DNA from 3 places in the Lentzea sp. NPDC006480 genome. Region 1 is predicted to be linked to each of the others. Evidence: riboswitches for the same ligand, from Rfam matches in the RefSeq annotation. Region 1 holds a riboswitch; each other region holds the start of a gene.

Region 1 (2,253 bases):
GGCCATGTTCAGGGCGTCCGGTGACTTCCAGTAGTCGTACTTCCCGGTCTTCGCCTGGGAGTACAGGTTGTCCCGCAACGGCTGGAGCACTGCGGGCTCCGGGTGGAAGTACGAGACGTCGAGGTAGGCCTCACCGCTGGACTGGGCGTCCGGCGCGTACGGGTTCGCCGGGTCGAGCGGCAGCAGGTACTTGTTCGCCTGCACCCACGGCCACGTCTTGTGGTTGCTGATGCCCGTGGTCCGCACCTGGGCGAGGTTGCCGACGTGGAAGTTCGCGTTGGACCAGTTGTTCGCCTTGAGGTCGGAGCCCTTCTCGAGCCAGGCGAAGCTGGCCTTGATCATCGTGTCCGTCAGGGCACACGGCACGGCCTGGGCGGCCGCCGGTGCGATCAGAAGACTGCCTGCCAGCGCCACGGTGAACAAAGATGTGCGCAACCGCATGAGGGTGTTCCCTCTCATATCCGCTGGCGGCGGCAGCGCACATCTTTACCGAATCAGCTCAGCGCGTCCAGGACTCCGTCGATTTCCTCGGCGAGAGATACGTCGAGCGCGGTGATTCCTCCCTTGTAGTGGGTGCTCAGGCGAAATGTGAGGGTCTTGTAGCGGATGTCGATGTCCGGGTGGTGGTTGTCGTTCTCCGCGATCTCCGCGACCCGGTTCACGACCATGATCGCCTGGGAGAAGTTCGCCAGCTCCACGGTCCTGACCAGCGCCGCGTCCTGCGCGGTCCAGTCGGGCAGCTTGGGCAGCACGTCGTTCAACTGATCGTCGCTCAACAGCTCGGCCATGTCCTGATCGTCCCACCACGTCACGTAAGCTGCGCGTTTGCCACGGGAGTCCGGTGAAGCGCCGGGCTGAGAGGAGGGCTCGCAAGCCCTCGACCGTCCACCTGATCCGGGTCATACCGGCGTAGGGAGATGTGTGATGAGAAGGATTTGGGCTGTTCTCGCTGCTTTGGCGCTGACCGGTTGTTCGGCCGGAACTTCGACCGCGCCGGTGACGCACGAGGTCACCTTGGTGACGCACGACTCGTTCGTGGTGAAGGACGGGCTGCTGGACGAGTTCCAGAAGGCCACCGGGATCACCGTGAAGCAGATCGCCTCGGGTGACGCAGGCGAGCTCACGAACAAGCTGGTGCTCACCAAGGCGAACCCGATCGGTGACGTCGCGTTCGGCGTCGACTCGACGTTCGCGTCCAGGGCGCTGGCGGAGGGCGTGTTCGCCGAGTACGCCTCGCCGGAGGCCACCAAGGGTGCGCAGCGCTACCAGGCGGACTCCTCGAACCGGCTGCACGCGGTCGATGTCGGCGATGTGTGCCTCAACATCGACCCGGCCAAGCTCGGCGGCGTCGAGCCGACCTCGTACGAGGACCTGACCGACCCGAAGTTCAAGGACAAGCTGGTCGTGGAGAACCCGGCCACGTCCTCGCCGGGACTCGCGTTCCTGCTGGGCACGATCGCGAAGTTCGGTGAGAACGGCTGGCAGGAGTACTGGACCAAGCTCAAGGCCAACGGCGTCAAGGTCGTGAGCGGCTGGGAAGAGGCCTACAACCAGGACTTCAAGGCCGACCGGCCGATCGTGGTGTCCTACGCGTCGTCGCCGTCGGCCGAGGGCGGGAAGACGAAGGCCGTGCTCTCGACCTGCTACCGCCAGGTCGAGTACGCGGGTGTGCTGGCTGGGGCGAAGAACGCGGCCGACGCGCAGAAGGTGCTCGACTTCCTGCTGGGCGAGAAGTTCCAGGCGCAGGTGGCCGAGCAGATGTACGTCTACCCGTCGCGTGAGGGCGTCGCGCTGCCCGACTCGTGGGCCAAGGACGCTCCGCTGCCGACTTCGCCGCAGTCCCTGCCCGCGGACAAGGTGAAGGACAACCGCGAAGCGTGGGTCGAGCAGTGGCGCAAGCTCGTGCAGGGCTGAGCTCGGTTCTGAGTTCCCGCACGGGGTGGTCGGCGGCGGCGTTGTTGCCGCTGGCCTTCCTCGGACTGTTCTTCGCCTGGCCTGTGCTGGCGATCCTGTCGTTGGGTCTGCGCGAAGGCGGGGTGCTCACCGCCCTCTTCGACGGTGAGACCTGGGAACTCGTCGGCTTCACCCTCGGGCAGGCCGCCGCGTCGACCGTGGTGGCGGTGCTCGCCGGGGTGCCGGTCGCGTTCGTGCTTGCTCGATGCCGCCTGCGTGGACTTGGTGTGGTGCGCGCGGCCGTGATGGTGCCGTTCGTGCTGCCGACCGTGGTGGTGGGGCTGGCGTTCCGGACTTTCT
Region 2 (2,253 bases), on a different contig from region 1:
ATCATCACCTGGACGTCTTTGGCCCGCGCGATGTGCGTGAGCTCGCCCAGTGTGCGGAGTTCCGCGAACTGCGCCTCGTCGTTGGCGTCCGCGATGGAACCCGGCCGCAAGCCGTCGCCCAGCGAGAACGTCACGTCGTAGGTGCGCAGGATGTCGCAGAGCTCCTCGAAGTGCGTGTAGAGGAAGCTCTCCTTGTGGTGCGCGAGGCACCACGCGGCCATGATCGACCCGCCGCGCGAGACGATGCCCGTGACGCGCTTGGCCGTCAGCGGCACGTACCGCAGCAGCACGCCCGCGTGCACGGTCATGTAGTCGACGCCCTGCTCGCACTGCTCGATCACGGTGTCGCGGTAGACCTCCCACGACAGCGCGGCCGGATCGCCGTTGACCTTCTCCAGCGCCTGGTAGATCGGCACGGTGCCGATCGGCACCGGCGAGTTGCGCAGGATCCACTCGCGCGTCTCGTGAATCCGCTTGCCGGTGGACAGGTCCATGATCGTGTCGGCACCCCAGCGGGACGCCCACACCATCTTCTCGACCTCGTCCTCGATCGACGACGACACCGCGGAGTTGCCGATGTTGGCGTTGATCTTCACCAGGAACTTCTTGCCGATGATCATCGGCTCGGCCTCGGGGTGCTTGCGGTTCAACGGAATGACCGCACGCCCGATGGCCACCTCGTTGCGCACGAACTCCGCGTCGAGGTTCTCGCGCACCGCGATGTACTTCATCTCCGGGGTGATGATCCCGGCCTTCGCGTACGCGAGCTGGCTGACAGCTCCGTTGATCGGTTCCCGTGCCGCGACCCACCCGGACCTCAGGTCGGGCAGTCCACTGTGGACGTCGATGGTCGCGTTGTCGTCGGTATACGGACCGGAAGTGTCGTAGAGATCGACATGTTCGCCGTTGGTCAGTTCCACCCTGCGGAAAGGCACCCGGATGTCAGAAGCGACTTCGCGGTACACCTTGCGGGAGCCCGAGATCGGGCCGGTGGTAACACTGGGCTTGACCGAACGGTCGTCAAGTGCCGTCACGACATTCCTCCCTACGCCGGCATTACCCGGTCAGGTTCAGGCGGTCGGTGACACCGGCGTAGCAGCCAGTCACCCTCTCAGCCCGCTCAGGCGCGAGCTCCCGCGTTCTTGTTGAGTTGTCGAGACCCGACCATAGTCAGCGCGCGCCGTAGCTGCCAAGGGCGTCGTTTGCCCCTAATCTTCTCTCTCGTGGCGGATCATCAGCCGTTCCCGCCCGGCGCGCGTCGCGGTCAACGTCCCGCCGTGGTCTCCGCATGCCCTTCCTGCGGAGAACTCGCTGGTCGCGGCTATCCCGACTGCGGTTTCTGCGCCGAGCTGCTCGACCAGTTCTGGCTCGCGGACTGGGAGGCGTTGCGAACATCGTCCCAGCTGGCGGACAGGGAACTGGCCGAGTTGGTGGTCTCCTCCGACGTCGGCCAGTACCCGTGGACGTGCGTCGACTGGGCCATGACGTTGCTCGCGTGCTCCCGTTGCGGTGCGGAACTGGGCACCGGGCCGGTCGAGTGCGTGCGGTGCGCCGTCACGGAGGAGCGCCGGTGGAACTGGGACCACTCGGCGCATCCGTACACGATGAGCGCGAACGAGCACCTTTTACGAGTCGCCAGGGCAGCCCTGCGCGCACCTCACCGGCGCCGGCCCGCGGTGGTGCAGGCCTGGCAGCTGGTGCTGCCGTTCCTCATCGCCGGTGAGGTGATCGAGTTCGGCCGGCTGGACCGAATCCGCGCGCACGTGCTCGCTGGTGGCTACGCCTCCATGGCGGCCTGCTACACCCTCGGTGAGCTGGCCGGGTTGCCCGAGCTCTTCTGGCGCCGGGGCAGCCCGATCTCAACGCGGGTCGAGTACCAGCCGGACTCCGAGCGCCAGCAGCACGCCGCCCGACAGCTTCTCGAGAGCCGGACGGACCCGCGGGCGGCTCAGCCAGCCGCGGATGGTGTGCAGGATCGACACGATGATCAGGTACCAGACGGTGTCGATCAGCACCCAGCCGATGGCGAGGAAGAGCAGAACCCCCTGGCCGGCCTCCCCGGCAGGCACGAACTGCGGTAGGAACGAGATCGCGAACACGCCGAGCTTCGGGTTGGCCAGGTTCACGACCAGCCCGCTGCGGAACGCGTGGCTGGCGGGCGGCGGTTCCGCGTTCGGCAGGCTCTTGGTGATCAGGGCCTTGACGCCCAGGTAGATCAGGAAGACCGCGCCGATGATCCGCAGCGCGTGGTAG
Region 3 (2,253 bases), on a different contig from region 1:
CCCTCGGCACCACCGCGCCGTCCAGTGCCACCGCGACACCGGACGCGGGCGCCCCCACCAGCGACACCAGCGCGGCGACGGACGTGCCGTCGTCCAGGTCGCGAGAAGTGCCGTTGACCTGTGCTTTCACCAGCTTCCTCCCTTGAGCAGCCCGACGACCTGCGCAGCGGTGTGCGGGGCGAGCAGAAGTCCGTTGCGGTGGTGACCGGTCGCGGCGATCACACCGGGTTCGAGCCAGCGCACGATCGGCACGTTGTCGGGACTGCCCGCGCGGAACCCGACAGCGGCCTCGGTCAACGCGTACTCCGCGATACCCGGCAGCACGGTTTCCGCGTCTCGCAACAGGTCCCGCACGCCCGCGACGGACACGTCGGTGTCGAACCCCACCTCGTGCTGGGTAGCTCCGACGACGAGACCGTCGTTGCGCGGAACCAGGTACACCGGCCGACCGGAAACCAAGGCGCGGATCGTGTGACGCGGCGGCGGCAATGCTCCCGAACGCCGGGAAAGCCGCAGAATCTCGCCCTTGACCGGCCGGATCACGTCCCGCAGCAGAGGATGCAACGCACCGCTCCACGCCCCGGCCGCGATCACCTCGACCCGTCCATCCACATCGGACCGCACGCCCAGCTCGACACATGCCTTCCACAGTGCGGAAAGCAGCACGCGGTTGTCGACGGCGAGGTCGCCCGCCGCGTACACGCCACCGCGAACCGCTGGCCCCAGAGAAGGTTCGAGAGCACGGATCTCGCGCGAGGTCAGCAACTCCCCCGCGTGCCGCAGATCGGCGAGGTCACCGGGTTGCGTGCCGACCGCGAGAGTCCCCGCCGTGAACAGCTCGACACCCAGCGAAGCCGCGAACTCAGGCCACATCGCCAAGGCCTCAACACCCTGCGCCACCACGGCTTCCTCGCCCGGCCACGCCTCCGTCAACGGCGCGAGCATTCCGCCCGCGACCCGTGATCCGGCGTGCGGCGAACCCAGATCGGAAAGAGAGACCGAGTACCCGTCCCGCAGCAACGCCAAAGCCACGGACAGGCCGATGACACCGCCACCCCGGACGGCCACTTCCACACTGCTCAAGGCATTCACGCTCCCTGCGCCGGCATGACCCGGATCAGGTTCGACGGTCGGAGCGAACCACGCTCCCTCTCAGCCCGGTGATCTCCAGGCTCCCGTGCGGACCGACACCAACATAACGGTTACCGTGCGAGCGTGCCAGGACTCGACGGAAACCTGATCAGGCAACGACTCGCCGACGCGACGCTCTACCTCTGCACGCCGAACCGGCCTGATCTGGCCGAGTTCGCCGATGCGGCACTCGCCGGCGGGGTCGACATCATCCAGCTGCGGGACAAGTCGCTGGAGGCGAAGCAGGAGATCCAAGCCCTCGAGACGCTCGCGGAAGCGTGCGTCGCGCACGGGAAGCTGCTCGCCGTGAACGACCGCGCGGACATCGCGTACGCGGTCAAGGCGGACGTGCTGCACCTCGGCCAGGACGACCTGCCCGTCTCGTGCGCGCGCCACATCGTGGGCGAGGAGGTGGTGATCGGCCGCTCTACGCACGACGTGGAGCAGATGCGGGCCGCGGCGACACAGCACGGCGCGGACTACTTCTGCACCGGCCCGTGCTGGCCGACGCCGACCAAGCCGGGGCGCCCGGCACCCGGCCTGGATCTCGTCAGAGCGACCCAGGGCATGCGCAAGCCGTGGTTCGCGATCGGCGGCATCGACCTCGCGAACCTCCACGAGGTGAAAGCCGCCGGAGCCACCCGAGTGGTCGTCGTCCGGGCCATCACCGATGCCGAGGATCCGCGGAAGGCAGCCGAGTCGTTCAAAGTTGAACTTAGTAGTTGAAATTTGAACAACTAGGCGTACGCTCAATGCCGTGAGCGCACCTGTGCTGTATCTGAGCCACGGGGCACCCCCGCTGGCTGATGACGAGACGTGGACCAAAGAGCTCAAGGACTGGTCCGCGACCCTCCCGCGCCCGGAGGCCGTGCTCATGGTCTCCGCGCACTGGGAGGAGGCGCCGACCACCATCGGCGCGACCACGACCGTGCCGCTGGTCTACGACTTCTGGGGCTTCCCGCAGCACTACTACGACGTCACCTACGAGGCGCCGGGTGCTCCCGAACTAGCCGACGACGTCCGCAAGCTCCTCGGCGGGCACGTCCAGCAGGACGAGCAGCGCGGCCTCGACCACGGCGCATACGTGCCGCTCAAGGAGATGTTCCCGGACGCGGACGTGCC

What was found. Region 1 has a riboswitch for thiamine pyrophosphate ahead of ABZX92_RS18815 (thiamine ABC transporter substrate-binding protein). Riboswitches for the same ligand answer to the same signal wherever they lie in the genome.
Region 2: another riboswitch for thiamine pyrophosphate. It lies ahead of thiC (phosphomethylpyrimidine synthase ThiC); the one in region 1 lies ahead of ABZX92_RS18815 (thiamine ABC transporter substrate-binding protein).
Region 3: another riboswitch for thiamine pyrophosphate. It lies ahead of ABZX92_RS35445 (FAD-dependent oxidoreductase); the one in region 1 lies ahead of ABZX92_RS18815 (thiamine ABC transporter substrate-binding protein).

What each region holds. Positions count from the first base shown of each region.
Region 1 is NZ_JBEXPJ010000042.1:13,738-15,990, reverse strand. It holds gene ABZX92_RS18825 (glycoside hydrolase family 88 protein) at 1-435, opposite strand, end outside; gene ABZX92_RS18820 (4a-hydroxytetrahydrobiopterin dehydratase) at 495-788, opposite strand; TPP riboswitch at 821-933, shown strand; gene ABZX92_RS18815 (thiamine ABC transporter substrate-binding protein) at 925-1,914, shown strand; gene ABZX92_RS18810 (iron ABC transporter permease) at 1,956-2,253, shown strand, end outside.
Region 2 is NZ_JBEXPJ010000137.1:9,947-12,199, reverse strand. It holds gene thiC (phosphomethylpyrimidine synthase ThiC) at 1-1,034, opposite strand, end outside; TPP riboswitch at 1,026-1,148, opposite strand; gene ABZX92_RS35415 (hypothetical protein) at 1,322-1,558, opposite strand; gene ABZX92_RS35410 (LysE family translocator) at 1,860-2,253, opposite strand, start outside.
Region 3 is NZ_JBEXPJ010000137.1:15,024-17,276, forward strand. It holds gene thiS (sulfur carrier protein ThiS) at 1-130, opposite strand, end outside; gene ABZX92_RS35445 (FAD-dependent oxidoreductase) at 127-1,074, opposite strand; TPP riboswitch at 1,078-1,189, opposite strand; gene thiE (thiamine phosphate synthase) at 1,216-1,857, shown strand; gene ABZX92_RS35455 (class III extradiol ring-cleavage dioxygenase) at 1,889-2,253, shown strand, end outside.